One region of the Pradoshia sp. Z5_111 genome, then DNA from elsewhere that is predicted to be linked to it. Evidence: riboswitches for the same ligand, from Rfam matches in the RefSeq annotation. Region 1 holds a riboswitch; the other holds the start of a gene.
The links. A riboswitch is a leader RNA that binds a small molecule or an ion and turns the genes downstream of it on or off. The one in region 1 is predicted to bind glycine.
Positions count from the first base shown of each region.

Region 2: linked by a shared signal. The riboswitch ahead of AC4D4A_RS15545 (amino acid permease) and the one ahead of gcvT (glycine cleavage system aminomethyltransferase GcvT) in region 1 are both predicted to bind glycine.

Region 1 is NZ_JBZCPQ010000005.1:7,660-16,810, forward strand. Features, by position in the region: gene comGC (competence type IV pilus major pilin ComGC) at 1-139, shown strand, start outside; gene comGD (competence type IV pilus minor pilin ComGD) at 142-585, shown strand; gene AC4D4A_RS11505 (hypothetical protein) at 605-898, shown strand; gene comGF (competence type IV pilus minor pilin ComGF) at 876-1,322, shown strand; gene comGG (competence type IV pilus minor pilin ComGG) at 1,342-1,692, shown strand; gene AC4D4A_RS11520 (shikimate kinase) at 1,703-2,206, shown strand; gene AC4D4A_RS11525 (YqzE family protein) at 2,275-2,454, shown strand; gene AC4D4A_RS11530 (vWA domain-containing protein) at 2,654-4,033, opposite strand; gene AC4D4A_RS11535 (YqhG family protein) at 4,500-5,294, opposite strand; gene AC4D4A_RS11540 (DEAD/DEAH box helicase) at 5,272-6,903, opposite strand; glycine riboswitch at 7,351-7,442, shown strand; glycine riboswitch at 7,446-7,537, shown strand; gene gcvT (glycine cleavage system aminomethyltransferase GcvT) at 7,708-8,826, shown strand; gene gcvPA (aminomethyl-transferring glycine dehydrogenase subunit GcvPA) at 8,823-9,151, shown strand, end outside.
Region 2 is NZ_JBZCPQ010000008.1:40,704-49,854, reverse strand. Features, by position in the region: gene AC4D4A_RS15555 (sigma-70 family RNA polymerase sigma factor) at 1-297, shown strand, start outside; gene AC4D4A_RS15550 (DUF4179 domain-containing protein) at 266-1,708, shown strand; gene AC4D4A_RS15545 (amino acid permease) at 1,859-3,205, opposite strand; glycine riboswitch at 3,378-3,455, opposite strand; gene AC4D4A_RS15540 (DMT family transporter) at 4,077-4,988, opposite strand; gene AC4D4A_RS15535 (LytS/YhcK type 5TM receptor domain-containing protein) at 5,334-7,118, shown strand; gene AC4D4A_RS15530 (LytR/AlgR family response regulator transcription factor) at 7,093-7,827, shown strand; gene AC4D4A_RS15525 (carbon starvation CstA family protein) at 7,965-9,151, shown strand, end outside.

The DNA.
Region 1 (9,151 bases):
TTATAAATTAAAGGAAGGTACGCTTCCCACGATGGAGCAGCTTATCTCTTCAGGATTTTTAAGAGAGGATGTTAAATGTCCTGAGGGGAAAACTGCATTGATTGCGGATGATGGGACTGTAACTCTTCAGGAACAATAAAAATGAAAAAGAATGAAGAAGGGTTTACGTTAATAGAGGTGTTGATTGTACTAGGATGTCTGACGTTAATGCTGACCATAGCAAGTGCGGTTACTAGTAAAATGTTTGAAACGTATGAACAAAAAGCATTTTTAAACCAACTCGAGAAGGACCTTTACTATGCGCAAGTCTATGCCATGGAAAATAACACATATGTCTTGCTTAGATTTATGACGGATCAAAATGAATATTCAGCATACTCATACAAAACAAACAGTCATATTATATCCACTCAGAAGGCTGAATCGATCAAGTTTAAAAAAGTTGGCAATGTGCCAGTTACCTATATTCCAGCAGGCAATATCCAAAGCCCGACAACAATCAATCTAACAGATAAGAACGGAAAAACGATATACAAGCTTGTCTTTCAATTAGGGAGGGGGAGATTTTATATATCAAAAGTATAAAGAGCATGGCTACGCTATCTTGGACCTTCTGATTTCGTTTGGCATACTCATCTTATGCTGCTGTTTATTGCTTCCGGCATATATGGAAAGCATTACACTAAAGAATGACTTAAGAATGGAGGAAGCCGCTCTTAATAGATTGTTTGAAAATCTAAATGATTATCAGATAAACGGCCGTCCATTATTTACTGGACAAGCAGAGATTGAGGAGAAAGCCTATACTTTTTATCTTGAAGGGGACGTTTATTTTGCAGAGTATAGCAACTCAAAGGACAAATTACAGAAAGTGTATGAAAAGCTGCCTGAAAAATGATGGCTTTACTTTGGTAGAGATACTATTTGCCCTTGGTTTATTTTCGTTATTAAGTGTGTTTATGACAAGTGCACTTACCAGCATAACAGACTGGCATGTCAAAGATACCAACACAAATGCAAGGATGGAATGGAATATCTTTATACGTCAATTGGATCGTGAATTTCAAAAGACAAAAGACTTTGGAGTACCTAAAAGCAATATCCTTTTACTTGATAAAAGTGGGGAAGAAATAACATATGAAATCTATAACAATATGGTAAGAAGGCGAGTGAATGGTGCTGGACATGAAATGGTCCTTCAAGAAATTAAGAGCTATCATTTAAAAAAAGAAGGAGAGTCACTGCTAATATCTGTGACTCTTATAAATGGTGATATGTATGAAAAACGGCTGTTCAAACGATATAAATTTGAACCTTCTTAAAAATGAACGTGGGATCTTTATGCCTGTTGCTTTATTGTTTTTTTCGGTTATTTTTATCATTTGTATGTATTCGATAGGAAATATGGCTCAGGAAGTGAATTATCATAAATATCAAACCGAATGGTTAATCACCACTTATCTGGGTGATGCGGGTACACATGCTGCAATCTTAATGCTTGAAGGTGATGGTATTCCTGAGACAAAAGGGGAATGGATTTATTATAATGGAAGAATAGCCTATCATATAAAACCGCTTGAGAGAGGGTTCTATGAGATCTCATTGGATATTCAGACGGATCATAAGGTGAGACGGGAGACGATTACGTACTCAACTGAAGCAAAGAAAGTAGTGAAATGGTTAGATAGTTAGGGGGAACAAGATGAATGCCATTTATTTAATTGGATTTATGGGAGCTGGGAAAACAACTGTGGGTATGGCTCTCGCCGAAAAAATGCGTTTTCCCTTTTATGATAGTGATCAGGCGGTAGCTGAACGAACAGGAAGGTCGATTCCACAGCTCTTTGATGAAGTAGGTGAAGATGGATTTAGGGACCTAGAACAGCAGGCACTGCAATCATTGCCTGTCGAAAATTGTATCATCGCGACAGGTGGGGGAATCATTCTCAGGGAAGACAACCTGAATTATATGAAGGAGAAGGGAACTGTTATTTGGCTCCATGCCAATCCGACAGAAATAATAAAAAGGCTCGAGACTGATTCATCACGCCCTTTATTGTCCGGAAATAAAGAGGAACAAATCGTGCAGCTTTATCAAAAGAGGGTTGACCTATATAAGCTGGCTGCTGATTTACAGGTTCATACGGACGGAAAAACAAAAATGGAGATTACAGAAGAGATATTAATGAAAATCACCATAAACTAGCTAACTTCTTATAAATTAATGAATAACACCCATGATAAATGGAGATACTTCTGATGGGTGAATGTCTGATGAAAACAAATGATTATGTAAAATTTTTAACAATTCAGTGGTTAGTGTATATGAAGCAGCCAAAGGAAGTACGTAAAGAGCAACGCCGTAATCATAGAGATGATCGGCCGCCATTAATGAGCCATTGGTTCGGAATCATTCCGTTATCGATTGAAATGCTCTTTAAACGTAAGGCGTAATAAATCATGCTTGTTTGAAAAAGCAGTGGATTTGCTGAACCCACTGCTTTTTTGTATTCTTTTTTATATCTTCATCTTAGATTAAGTCATATTCATGCCATCAAACAAAAAGCCACACATATATATGGCTTACTCCATTATTAATTAATTGACTATTATATATAAATGATTAATCCCATTGCTTTTTCCATTCATCTATTTATTGTTGATAATCCTCCTGAATGCCCTTTAATTCTTCTTCTTTTTTGTTCTTAAGCTGTTCAATACCATCTGCTCGTATTTTATGCATGTCAGAAGCTTTAGCTAGTATTTCCTTTTGGATAGAATCGCTTATCAGTTTTTCAGTATGAAGGGTTTGGATAGCTCCTTCTATTCTGCTTTTTTCATTAGTAGATAAAGAATTCAGTGAATTGGCTAGGTTGATAATTTCTTTTCGTGCATCAAGCATATCAAATGCATGAACAGCCTGTTTTCCGGATATTTCAAAGATAGAAGGGGACCATTTGTTTTTAATTTGGGCATCTAATTCAGATTTATCGCTAACCCGAATGAACTCACCCTTACCAGCTTCGGCTACCTGTTTTAACTGTTGGACGCCTTCATCATCTACATCAAAACCGATAATATTAACGGTTGCCTGGATGTTGGAACCGTGTAATGATTGAGCAGCCTTTACGGGGTCCCCATCACATGTTTCAATTCCATCACTTACGATATAAATCGTATTATTATATTCACCACTATAGTTTGTAAGGATCTCTTGTGCTTTACTGATAGCTTGGCTAAGTGGAGTCCATCCGCTTGCCTTAAATTTATTCATAGCGGTTTGAAATTCTGTCTGAGCATATGGTTTTAAAGGATAAACTGTATCAATTTTACTGCACGATTTTGCTTTATCTGCATCGGAACCGGTTCCTTCATGTCCATATACAAGAAGCGATGTATTTGTATTCTGTGGAAGAGAAGATATAAAGGTAGAAATGGCGTCTTTCGCTATATCAATTTTCTTTCCGCCTGGAACTTCTGCATTCATACTTCCACTGGCATCAAGTAATACAACCACATTCGTTTTTTCAGGTGTTTGTTGCTCTTCTTTTTCTTCTGCTGATCCTGTTGGTAGTTCAGGAGCTTTAAGGCCTGGATCATACATTCTTAATTGATCATAGTATGTTTGATATTCCCCGGTGCCAATAGCATAAATTAAATAGTCATAAAGTTCTTCATCGGTTAGTTCCTTATGTTCTTTTATGTGTTGGGTAATGGTCGTCTCGCTGTTTTTCTTAAATGTATCATTATAATAGTTTAAATAGGGTTGAGCATCCCAACCGGTTTTTCCGTCCAATTTCTTATTGACTATTTCTTTCATTAATATTCCTTGCTCTTGAGTCATCATTCCTTCAAACGTGGCATCAGCTTTTGGGATTGCAGCTTCTGAGCTTTTTTTCTCAGATGGATTAACTGCTTTGGCAGTAGTCTCAACATCATTCCCTTTATCTTGGTCATTGGGTGAGCATCCAGCTGTCAATATAAAAAGTAGAAAAAGCAAAATTAAAATTAATTGATAGCTAATTTTCTTCATCTTGTACCTCCATATCATTCAAAAGTATCAGTAGAAAAAACGGATGAATATACTCAGATGAAAATAGCAGAGATGTTTATGTCGTTCTTAATCTCCTATATTTTACATAAAAACATAATTATAGGGAAATTTATTGAATGTTAAGAGATAAATTGAAAGGAGGTGGAAACGTTGGATTAGGAGAATGCTGTATTAATTGAAATAGCTGCCTCGGTATGGCAGCTATATATTAGAAGTTCTATTTAGAAGTATTGAAGTAACACCATATATTCTGAAACTGGGCAAGCAGGTTCGCCTTTTTACATTTCGATTCATAGCTTTAATGATTAAATAATGGAACGATAGAATGCTCACCAAACTGAGAACATTGATGAGTATCATTGAAAACATATGCCTTAATTGGCTGCCTCTGATTGATACTCAATTATGTTTTGCGAATAACCAGCCTGAGCTTTATTAGGTCCCTTTAGATAGCCTGACCGCTAAGATAAAAAAGTCCGCCATTTATGATGCTGACACGGATTCTGGGTTCGTATTGCATTCGCAATGCTTCCTTTTCAAGGTCATACATGTGAGTTTCCTCTTCTTTTTTGTCCTCATAAAAATGGTTCAGCAAACTCAAATCTTTATTCCAGCGCACGAGAGCATCATCAGCCCACCCATGGTCATCCTGATTAATTTTATTTTGGATGTAAGTTTTGATACGATGCAATCCGCTTTGATAACGAATAATGGGTGTAAGGGTAAATGTATAGTCAGATATTTTAGGTGTAAGTGACAGTTTATCAGCTGAATCAATGAAATTTTCTACAAAAAGACCGTTGATCAGGTTTAATCCTATTGAAAAGAATAAATCCTTTTTTCGGTCGCATTCATAGGAGATATTAACATTTACACCTAACCAGGGAAATAAAGGCATCTGACCACTAGTCATTTTAATCTCCTCAAATAAACGGATATGCTTAGATAGTCTTTGGGCAGACGCGAATATTTGGTGCAGGCGAGGGGATCCGAAATGTATGAATTCCCCTTTTAAATCAGGAGGAGCTGCCTCTTTATCGAGGATAAACGTTAAACTCATCGGATTGGGCACTCCGCCAACTTTCTCGAGATAATGCCAATAAAAAGGGCGGTTCATTAGTTCTTTATCCATATCAATCGTCAATTGCACAGTTAGATGACCTGGCCCTTGATTGATGATTTCACATTGATTGGCTGTGAAAAATTGAACGAGAAACTCAAGAATTTCCTGTTGCTGCATGTGATGGCATCTCCTTTTTTAAATCTTGAGCAAGCTGTATTAGAGAAGTGAGATTATCCATTTTAACCTTCATCTCACCCTCTGTTTTTGATTTATTGAGGATATCGGTTAAATGCTCTTCAAGATTCTTAACCTCCAGCCTTGTTAAAATATCATCAAGTTCTCCTACGACGCGTTCAAATAATTGAATTTTTTCGTAGAGAATTTTCATAATATGATCTTCAATAGTATTTCTGGTCGCAAAATTATAGATTCGGACATCTTCTGTTTGTCCAAGTCTGTGAATTCGGCCGATTCTTTGTTCCAGGCGCATCGGATTCCAAGGTAAATCAAAGTTTATAATATGATGGCAAAACTGCAGGTTAATTCCTTCTCCACCTGCTTCTGTAGCAATTAAGACTTGCGCTTGTTTTTCAAATAGTTCCTTCATCCAGTCCTTCTTACTGCGTTTAAATCCGCCGCGGAATGGAACAGAGCTGATTCCATTTTGCTTAAGAAACCACTGCAAATATAATTGTGTGGCTCGATACTCGGTAAAAATGATAACCTTATCTTTTATGGAATGAATCAATTCAAGCGCTTTTTTTGCTTTTGAATTGCCATCAACCAGTTCGACCAGGTTGATAAGGTTATGTATGGCTTCCTTAAAGCTTAGTCCGGCATCTGGGTTTCGATCGAGCATATTTTTCAGCGTAAAGTAGACGGCTTCTCTGCTGCTGCATGCCTCACGCTGGAGGATTAAAGAAGAAAATGTACTTCCGATACCCTCCGGCAATTCTTTCCTAAATGAAGAAACTCCATCATATAGAGCCTGCTCCTTTTCGGTGAAATCTATAAAAATGGTTTCAACCTTTCTCTTTGTCCATTCAATGCCGGTATCCTGGCGTTTATTTCGAATCATCACCATATTAACCAATTCTTTTAAATAAGCATCATCCTTTAATGAACGTTTCTTAGCAGAGAAGCGTTCATTAAATTTGGCATAGCTTCCTAAATGCCCTGGCTTAAGCAATGATACAAGATAAAAAATTTCTTCTAGCTTGTTTTGAATAGGGGTTGCCGTTAATAGTAGACAGAACTTTCTTTGGACTTTTTGTACAAACTCATAGTTTTTGGTTTTATTGTTTTTTAACTTGTGAGCTTCATCTATGATGACAATGTCATAGGTTTGTTCCAATATGGCAGAACGATGAGGCTCTCGTTTAGCAGTATCTATGGAAGTGATTATACATTCAGAATCCCACCCATACCCCTTTCTATATATGACAGCAGGTATGTGAAACTTCTGATTAAGCTCCTTTGCCCATTGGGATACGAGAGAGGCTGGGACTAGTATTAGTATTTTGCTTGCCAGGCCCCGAATCATATATTCCTTTAAAATAAGACCGGCCTCTATCGTTTTGCCAAGACCCACTTCATCAGCCAATATGGCTTTACCATTCATTCTTTCAATGACTTCGGTAGCAGCTTCGAGCTGATGGTTTAAAGGTGTAAATCCTGATAAATGCTTTGGTGCAAGGAGGCCGTTGAAATCTGGAATCAGATTATGCTTTTCGGCCTCCAATCCGAGTTTAAAAAGAGAGTAGCTGCACCATGGGCCGTCCTCCATAATCTTTTCTTCAAGCTCCTTTTCCCAATCTTCATCAAAATAGACCTTTGGTGTTAAACTCAATGTGAATCCCAACTTTCTTTACTTAAGCTAGTTAGATTAATGTTTGATAGTAATTTATAGAAATCTCCGTCTCAGATAGGTGCTACTATCAATTCCAAAATAACAGTAGAAGGGTAATCTTCGGCTAAAATCTGATTAACGCCTTGTGCGGTTGACGGACATTTATAAGGAATTGATTAAGCCGACCCCTAAACGATTTTTCACCGCAATAAAGCTGAGGTATTACTGACAATTTTTTTAGTTTCTTATTCATTCATCAGAGATAACGTAATTGTTGCCACCTGATAATTGTTGATGGTAGGATATAAATGTAAGACTATTTAGAAAACGGCTTATCTCTTGCTTTTTGTTTAGTATGACCAATTTACATAATTATATGAGCGAATGAAGGCAAGGGGAGAGACCGCATACTGCGGCACCGAAGGAGCAAATGGTGAAACCATGAATCTCTCAGGTACAGAGACTCTTGCTGGACGCATCTCTGGAGAGCGCTTCCTTTATTGTGAAGCCACCCAAGAGGAAACGCCGAAGTACGTTATCCGGCGGTAAACTTTCAGGTATCAGGACAGAGCCCCCTAATTAGGGAGGTTTCTGTCCTTTTTTTCGTGGATCACTGAAGGGTATATCACCTCGGTCAAATGCGGAAAAGCGGCGTTTTACTTAATAAGTTAACAAGCAATCGTTTAAATGTCATAACTAGCAAGAGAATCCGTATATAACGAACTTTTTAGGAGGGTAAGGATGGGAGAATTAAAGCAGACTCCGTTGATCAGTGTGTACAGGGAGTATGGAGGAAAAACAATTGATTTTGGCGGCTGGGAATTGCCTGTCCAATTTTCAGGCATTAAACAGGAGCATGAAGCAGTACGTACAAAAGCAGGCCTCTTTGATGTATCACATATGGGCGAATTTATCGTTAAGGGTGCTGGCTCACTACCGTTTTTGCAGCTCATGATGACCAACGATGTCAGTAAGCTGAAAACGGGCCGGGCACAATATTCCGCTATGTGCTATGAGGATGGCGGAACGGTTGATGACCTGATTATTTATAAAAAAGATGAAGATGATTATTTGTTAGTTGTGAACGCATCTAATATTGATAAAGATTTTGAATGGCTAGAAAAGCATGTCAGCGAAGATGTGGAACTAAAAAATGTATCGGAACAAATAGGACAATTGGCCATACAGGGACCGCTTGCTGCTGATATTCTACAGAACCTTGTAGAAGAAGTGGATCTCGATACCATTGGTTTCTTTGCTTTTCGTGAAGATGTCATAATAAATGGCATTAGTGTACTGGTTTCAAGAACTGGCTACACCGGAGAAGATGGATTTGAATTGTACTGTAAGAGCGAAGATGCAGTGAAACTTTGGAAGGATCTTTTAGAAATCGGTAAGGATAAGGGGTTAGTTCCATGTGGACTGGGGGCAAGAGATACGCTTCGGTTTGAAGCAAAACTTCCCTTATATGGCCAAGAGCTATCACCAGAGATTTCACCTATCGAAGCAGGAATTGGGTTCGCTGTAAAAACTGATAAAGAACATTTTATTGGTAAGGAAGTTTTAAAGGGACAGAAGGAAAATGGTGCCCCTAGAAAGCTTGTCGGAATCGAAATGATTGACCGCGGTATTCCGAGACATGGGTATCCGGTTTTCGTTAAGGATGAAAAAATAGGAGAAGTGACCACTGGAACACAATCCCCAACCTTAAAGAAAAACGTAGGCCTTGTCCTGATTAATGTAGAATTCGCTAACCTTGATGAAGTAGTCGAGGTTGAGATACGGGGAAAAAGATTAAAGGCGAAAATTGTTAGTACTCCATTTTATAAACGCACTCAGGCAGGAGGAGTAAAAAAATGAAGCATCGTTATTTACCAATGACAGAGCAGGATACTGAACAGATGTTAACAGCGATTGGTGTAGAATCAATCGATGACTTATTTTCTGATATACCTGAAAAAGTAAGGTTTAAGGGTGAATACAAGCTAAAAAAAGCAAAGTCTGAATCATCACTTCTGAAAGAATTAACAGAGCTGGCCGAGAAAAATGCCAATCTCAGGACCCATAGTTCTTTTCTTGGAGCGGGAGTATATGACCATTACATGCCGGTCATCGTTGATCACGTTATCTCAAGATCAGAGTTTTATACCGCTTATACACCTTATCAACCGGAAATTTCCCAGGG
Region 2 (9,151 bases), on a different contig from region 1:
ACTGTTATACCTTTCTCGGATGAAATATTAATAGGTATGATTCCGCAATCGGAGAAAAAGAAAGAAGTTGATTGTGGAGAATTAATGGATGCTTTGGTCCAAATTAAAGAGAATTATCGGACAAGCATTCTTTTGTTTTATTATCATGATTATTCTATTAAAACAATCAGCACTATTATGCAAATACCTGAAGGAACCGTTAAAACCAATTTAAGCAGAGGGAAAGAGGCACTAAAAAAAATCTTAAATGAGGAGGGATTCGACCATGGAAGAAAAGGATTTAAAGAAGGCATTTAACCAAATACCAGTACCTAAAGAAAGTGTGTTTAAGGCCATTGATGATGGGTTAAAGCAGGGACATGAAAAAAAGAGACCACAGACGATGAAAAGAAAATTTCTATACGGGGGAGTGGCTTCTATAGCAATTCTATCTTTGACAATCAGTTCAGGATTTATCCATCCTACGATGAACAAAGTACTCGCAAAAACTCCTTTAGTAGGTCAAATATTTAAAGATTTTGATGATCCACTTGGCATAGAATTAGCAAAACAAAACCTGGTTACCGAATTAAATGAGACCAGTACTAAAAAGGGAATTAATGTAACTCTGACTAATGCGTATTTTGATGGATATATTGTTTCGATTACGGGACATGTAGATGGCAATCTAAGAGAGCAAAATCCAGGAGAGAGCGATGAGTTAAGTATGGATGGAAATTTCGAGAATTATGAAGGGGATGCTGATCCCTGGCTTAATGGGCAATCAACTGCTTTTAAGAAAAAAGGAGATGGGTTTGATTTTCAAATGACTTTAAATTATCCATATGAGGAATTAAAGGAGAATTTTAATTTGCCAATCATGATCCATAGCATTAATGGGACTAAAGGAGAATGGAATTTCTCGGTTCCGATTAAACAAAAAAAGAATAAAGCTATCGCATTAGATTACACAAAAAACTATCCGAATGAAAATGTCCAAATTAAAGTTAATGAATTGCTTTATGGAAGCATTACATCGACTATTATGTTTGAAACAAAAACAGAGTATGAGAATGATGATATATTTTTAGGGAAGGCAACTGACAATAAGGGGAATCGGTTGGATATTGGAAATCCTGTAAAAGTTAATAAGAAAACAAATGGTAAAGTACGTGAATTTCGAACGATAGGGAATTTAGATCCAGATGCTAAATCCATCACTTTCTATCCACATTTAAGTCTATCAGAACCTTCAGCAGAAAAAAAACTAGCGGCAGGTACCTCCTTTACATTGAATAGTCAACGTTCTGATAAGTCGATCCGAGTTAATGGTATCAAACATGAAAAGGATCAATTGATTGTTGACTATAATTTATATGGATTTCCTAAGAGTCTTAAGGGAGAAAAATATGAGAATTTGCTCGATACTTTAGGGTATGTGTTTAATATAATTGATCAAAGGTTTGTGGATACAGACGAGGATTATACACCATATATAGATCGTAACCATGTTAAAGTCCTTGATAAAGATACAATGCATTTTCAATCAGTATTTGATTTAAGTGGAGAAGTTGTATATGAGGGGGATATCATTCAAAAAATCAACAATTTTGATATGGATCATGCTATTATGCAGTTTGATTTTTATCCATTTTTAGAGAGAGTTGAGCTTGATCCTTTCACAGTGAATATACCGCAGAATAAGGAGGAAATCGAGAATCATAAATAAAAATCGTTTTGAAACTATATTGGCTAAGTTCGGTATCGCTGGACTAAGTTTTCATTTAATACAGAAATGCTATGGATAAAAAATGCACTCCAATTGTTAAGTGTGATCTAACAACTGGAGTGCATTATTATTTTTAGTTTTGCTCTATTATCATAATCTCTTCTTTTTATGATAGTTATATATGATAATCAATAAGACAAACCATAATGGTGTAAGCAGCATTGCTAAGCGTGTTTCCGCAGCAATGAGCATTACAATGAGTATGAAAGCAAACATACCTAGGATTACATAATTTATAGTTGGTGTTAATGGAGCTTTGAATGTAGATTTAGCTCTTAAATCAGGTCTCGTTTTTACATATTTGATATGCGAGATTAAAATAATGCTCCATACCCAAATGAAACAGATGGCGCTGATTGTTGTAACGATTGTAAAGGCCTGCTCTGGTATCAGCTTGCTAAGCAGTGCTCCGACAGAAACTACAATAGTAGAAGTTACTAACGCATTGCTCGGTACATGATGTTTATTTAATTTGCCAAATTTTTTTGGTGCTTCATTATGATTGCTTAAGTTGTACATAATCCGGCTGGTTGAGAATAAACCGCTGTTTGCAGCAGAGGCTGCGGATGTTAATACAACAAAGTTGATAATACCTGCCGCCATTGGGATACCGATTAAGGCGAAGACACCTACAAATGGGCTGCTTGTTGCACTTAATTGATCCCAAGGATTGATGCATAAAATAACAAATAAGGCACCTACATAAAACAGCAAAATCCGTACCGGTATTTTGTTGATAGCAGATGGAATGTTTTTGCGCGGATTAGCTGTTTCAGCAGCAGATACACCAATAAGTTCTACTCCAACGAAGGAGAAGACAACCATTTGCAGTGATAGTAAGAACCCGGATATTCCATTCGGGAACATGCCGCCATGATTCCAAAGGTTAGAAACAGAAACAGTTCCGCTATCTGTTTCAAATCCAATCACAAGCAGTACGATTCCTACGACAATAAGTGCAACAATAGTGACGACTTTAATAATGGCAAACCAGAATTCTAACTCACCAAATAGTTTGACGGTTAATAGATTTAATCCTAATAGAATGACTAAACAAATGATAGCAGGCACCCACTGCGGGATATCAAACCAGTATTGTGTATATAAACCAACAGCAATAATATCGGCCATGGCCGTCATAATCCAGCAGAACCAATACGTCCAGCCAGTCACAAATCCAGCCCATGGACCCAAATAATCAGCTGCAAAATCGATAAATGATGTATGATTTGTATTGGATAAAAGTAATTCACCCAATGCTCTCATAACAAAAAATAGAGCTACTCCGATAATCAGATAAGAAAATAGGATGGATGGACCGGCTAAATGAATGGATTTGCCGGAGCCTAAAAATAAGCCGGTTCCAATTGTGCCCCCAATTGCAATTAATTGTACATGACGATTTTTTAAATCCCTTTTTAACTCTTGCTTAGCCAAGTTGCATGCCCCCGTTTAATCTTAGATGTCTAAAACAGGCACCTAGTAAAATAGATATTTATCATTTTTCTCGCTTTATTTAGATACTATGTCTCACCTCACTATTGATATTGGACAATAAAAAAAGAGATTGGTTGTCTCCAATCTCTAAAAGGGCAAGAATAACAAAAATCGTTACCATTCTGTCCTTTTGCCTGAGATTGTGAATCCTTCGGCGCTGTATAAATACAGTCTCTCCAGAAGCTGCTCCCGCCATAGTTTTATCCACAGCGATCAAAGCGTGCTATATTAAATTATCAATTCTCAGAGTATGTTAATTTATTAACATAATTCTGAAAAAATGTTATGAAAAAAATGCTATCACTAAATTATTATGTTGTCAAACTAAGTACATGTAATTAAATGATTTGTTGAAGCATATGGAAGAGCCCAAGATTTACTTGATATAAATATAACCCATATGCTTTTGAAATGATTAACAGCAAGGGAACATTACGATATTACCTTCACAACTATTGATATAGCTTTATCAAGCGGTGAACTAGAATTAGGTGGTGTGGTATCTGAAATACTTGCTTTTGAACAATCAATTAATGATACTAAACAAGCTTCAGTTCTGATAAACAATTACTATAAGTATTAAATAGTAAAGAAAGGTACTAGGTCTCTCTCTTTTTTGTTTACTATTTTAAACATCTTGAGGATCATTCCTTTAGAAATATAAGCATGGCAATGAGGTTAAGTGGAAGGCCAGAATCGAAAGCTCTCTTTTTCATGTTTATTTTAATAGTAGCGCAATTCTTTCTGAAAAAAGACCAAATCCAAAATGGATTTGGTCTTTAATCTACTTTATTAAAAGGCAAATTGAAATTTAGAGTTCATCCGCTATCCCCAGCAGGATAATACCGAAGATAACAACTGCGATGATCATGTATTGTTTTTTAGTCAGTTTCTCTTTTAGGAAGATTCGTGACAGGATAATTGAAAAGATACTGTAAGAAGCAATCAATGGTGCTGCAATAATTGCATAGCCTGATGCCATGGCAAATACGTAGAAAAATTGACCAATCGTTTCCAAAATAGCTGCTATCCCTTTATCGCGCTCTTTAAATACATGGAAGGATTCCTTCTTAATAAAGCGAAGATAGATAAAACATACGGCAGCGCATAGGAAAAAGGTATATTCATACGCAAGCAAAGCTGAATTTTCGCTGATTAAATTCAATTCATCCAGATAGATGGCATCCGCAAATGTAGCAAGTCCATCAATAATGCAATATAAAATTGGGAAGATAATAGCCAAGAAACCAATTTGGTATTTTTTATCGATATGCTCAGAATTCAGTCGACGAGCTTCATCTTCTGCTCTTTTTTCCAGAACGGCTATCCCCACAATCCCAAGAGTGATGATGATAATCCCAAGTACTTCAATGATACTTAGCTCATGAGTGAAAAAGATGAAGAGCAGAATGCTTGTTACGACACCTGAGGAATTCTGTATTGGTGAGGCGATAGACAATTCAATATAGCGCAAACCAATATACCCAAATGCCATGGAAAGGATGTATAAAGAAGATACTGGTAAATAATGAATCATCTCCATTGGGTTGAACTGTATATCTTTTATAATCATATAGGCTGTTGCATGAATTCCCATGACAAGACCAACCATGATGATAATTTTAATATGGCTGTACTTGTCATTGCTGTCTGATCCCTTTTTATAAAATAGGTCAGCACCACCCCATGCTAAAGCTGTTAGTAGTGAAAAAATAAACCACATAACGATTCTCCTTGTTGAAGTTTAATAAGCTTTCTGAACCCCGTATAACAAGACATACAAAATCGTTTACTCAAGTGAGAATACGTTACTGCTGCTATTGCTAAACGGAGAGCAGAGCTATGAATAAAAATGAATATTAATAGAGTCACAGAGTCAAGAATATAATTTCCTTGTAAACTGTGTCAAGGGATTTAAAGGATGAAACTATAATAGAAGTGTGCATTTAATATAACAATAGTAATGAAAGGGCTATCTTTTTGTTTTTCTTAATTTTTCAAATATAATAGCAGGAGAATTAACAAATATAGAAGAGGATGGAAAGTTCGCTAAACAGGGGAGTTGGCCATGTTAGATTTAGTCCCAATTATGCTTGAAAAGGTAGGCATTATTGTCATTGTAGCGTTTTTAATTTCTAAAATGAATTCCTTTCGCCAAATCATTCACCCAGACCATAATCTAAATGAGCAGTTGAAATTATTTCTATTATTCGGCATGTTTGGGGTTATTAGTAATTATACTGGAATAGAAGTTTATCTTTCTATGGTTGAGGAGAATAGATGGCTTTCAGCTATTGGAGAAGATAGTGCCATTGCTAATACAAGAGTGATGGGTGTTGTGATAGGTGGATTATTGGGAGGTCCCGTTGTTGGAGGAGGAGCTGGCCTGATAGCCGGTATACACCGGTATACATTGGGAGGGTTTACTGCCTTTTCCTGCGCCTTTTCTACCATCCTGGCCGGAATATTGGCAGGGTATATAGGCAACAGAAGAAAAAGGAGCGGGGGTCAGATAACGCCATTGTTTGCTGCAGGTATCGGGATGTCCCTCGAAGCTCTGCAAATGGTGATCATCCTAGCTACTGCCAAACCTCTTGAGCATGCATGGAGCCTCGTGCAGTTTATCGGTTTGCCGATGATCACCATGAATGGATTCGGAACACTGTTGTTCATGCTGATCGTTCAGTCTATAAAGCGTGATGGAGAGATAGCACGTGCGAATCAAACCAATCAGGCATTTTTAATTGCGGACCAGACTCTGCCACATTTTCGTCAGGGCTTGAACACCCAATCATGCAAAGAAATATCGAAAATTATGCTTAATTTAACCGATGCGGATGCTGTCTCTATCACGGATGAACATTTGGTTCTCGCTCATTTGGGGGCAGCCTCTGATCATCATAAACCTAGCGTAAAGCCGAGTACTGGGCTGACTAAGAAAGTACTTGAATCAGGATATGTATCAATAGCTAAATCGAAGGAGGAAATCGAGTGCAGGCATAAGGACTGTCCGCTCGTAGCTGCCATCGTTCTCCCTTTAAAAGTGAATGGGGAAATCTCAGGAACCTTAAAATTGTATTATACAAAGCCGGATAAATTAGACAGAGTTCAGCAGCAGTTAGCAGAGGGGCTGGCTAATTTATTTTCCACTCAGCTTGAGCTGGCGGAAGCGGAACGGCAGGCTAAGCTTTTAAAGGACGCTGAGATAAAAGCCTTGCAGGCTCAGATTCATCCACACTTCTTATTTAATAGTCTAAATACGATATCTGCCCTATGCCGGACTGATCCTGATAAAGCTCGTAAACTACTATTAGAATTAAGTTTATTTTTTCGAGGCAATTTACAGGGAGCCAGACAGTTGCAGATTCCGTTAGAAAAAGAGCTGGAAAATGTAAAAGCTTATTTATCTTTAGAGCAAACGCGTTTTCCTCACAAATATGAAGTTAATTTTGATATAGAGAAAGGATTAGAAAATGTATTGATTCCCCCATTTTTATTGCAGCCTTTGGTAGAGAATGCGATTCATTATGCATTTCCACAAAGAAAACAGGTTGGGAAAATTAATATACAAGTGTGCTCAAATGGCAATTATATGAGAATGATTGTTGCGGATAATGGTCAGGGGATTGTGGAAGAAAGATTGAAAAATCTGAGCAGGCAGGTTGTACCGTCAGCCGGTGGAAATGGTACAGCCATTTTTAATATTAGTGAACGCTTAAAAGGTATCTATAATAACCAAGCCCATTTTAAGGTTGATAGCAAGGTGGGTGAGGGCACCACTGTTAATATCTTAATCCCGCTGGAAAGTAAAGGAGGTGACGAGCAGGATGCTGCGAGCCTATGTAGTGGATGATGAACCATTAGCCAGGGACGAGTTGAAATATTTACTGGCACGAAGCAAAGAAGTGGATGTCTTGGGTGAGAGTGATTGTATAGAAGATGCATTACGTGATATTCCACTGTTAAAGCCGGATATTGTTTTCTTAGATATTGAATTAGCGGGAGAGAACGGATTACATTTAGCCGCTAAACTAGAAGGGTTAAACCCAGTTCCAGCAATCGTTTTTGCCACTGCCTATGACGAGTATGCTCTTCAGGCTTTTGACGTGAATGCGGTAGATTATCTTTTGAAGCCCTTCAGTGAAGAACGTATTCACAAAACGCTGGACAAAGTTAAAAAGCTTCATTTACACACAAAGGAGCCTGAAAAAGTGGATACCAGTAATCTCCAATGTAAGGGAAAAATAGCTGTTATGACAGAAGAAAAAATTATATTGCTTACATGCAATGATATCGTATTCTTAGAATCATACGAAGGAAAGTGTAAAATCCAGGCTGTTAATCATCTTTATAAAGTAAGTGAGGCACTGATTGGATTGGAAAAAAAACTGCCCAAAACACAGTTCTTTCGGGTACATCGAAGCTATCTTGTGAATATTGATCATATCGTGGAGATATTACCATGGTTTAATTCAACCTATAACTTACGTATGTCGGATGGTTCCGAGGTTCCGGTCAGTCGAACCTATGTAAAGGAGCTGAAACAATTAGTAGGAATATAGGATTGATTTGCTATTCAGTAGTTGTAAGTTGTAATTCATCCCATTTATTTTGCGGTTCATTTTGAAAATGAGGTGTAAGAGTTTTCATTTGATACTATGAGAGTATAATACGTATGCAAAAAAGGGGGAACATTGAAATGAATGCGATTACAATTGTTATTGGCTCGATTTGTATCCTTTTAATAGCCTATCGTTTGTACGGGACATTTATGGCGGCTAAGGTGTTGAAATTATCTAATGATAAACCAACACCAGCTGAAAAGCTTGAGGATGGTCAAGACTATGTGCCAACAAATAAATGGGTAGTATTTGGACACCATTTCGCAGCCATTGCTGCTGCAGGCCCATTGGTTGGGCCGATTCTGGCAGCTCAGTTTGGTTATTTACCCGGACTGATTTGGCTATTGGTTGGGGCAGTAATTGGAGGAGCAGTTCATGATACAGTTGTGCTCTTTGCCTCTATGCGCCGCGACGGTAAATCATTATCCGAGGTAGCAAAAGAAGAACTTGGACCTGTAGCAGGATTCTGTACAGGATTGGCCATGCTATTCATTATTACCATTACGATGGCAGGTTTGTCATTGGTTGTACTTGGAGCACTTGAAAGAAACCCATGGGGTACATTTGCGGTAGGAATTACAATTCCGATTGCGATGTTAGTGGGAATCTATCATAAAAAGACAGGGAATTTAAAAGTCCCGACGACCGTTGGATTTATCTTAATTATGCTAGCAATTTTCTTTGGTCCACAAATTCAGGGAACATGGTTAGGCGATTTCCTAACGCTTGAAAAGAGCACTCTTGCTATTATTTTACCAGTCTATGCCTTTTTCGCTGCTGCACTTCCTGTTTGGTTATTGCTTGCACCACGTGATTATTTAAGTACATTTATGAAAATAGGCGTTTTCGCAGCACTTATTATTGGTGTATTTATCGTTAACCCTTCAGTTGAGTTTCCTGCTATTATTCCAGATTTCATTAACGGTGGAGGTCCCATTGTGGCGGGCCCAGTATGGCCGTTTATTTCAATTACAATTGCCTGCGGTGCCATTTCAGGCTTCCATGCTTTTGTTGGATCAGGTACGACTCCGAAAATGGTCAGCCGTTGGAGTGATATTAAAGGCATAGCCTTTGGTGCGATGCTAGTAGAATGTTTAGTGGCTATTATGGCATTGATTGCTGCAGTTGCTCTTCAGCCTGGTGATTATTTTGCGATTAACTCATCACCTGAGGTCTATTCAACATTGGGAATGGAAACAGTCCATTTAGATAGATTGGAAGAAGCAGTAGATATGGACCTTGAGGGAAGAACAGGTGGAGCCGT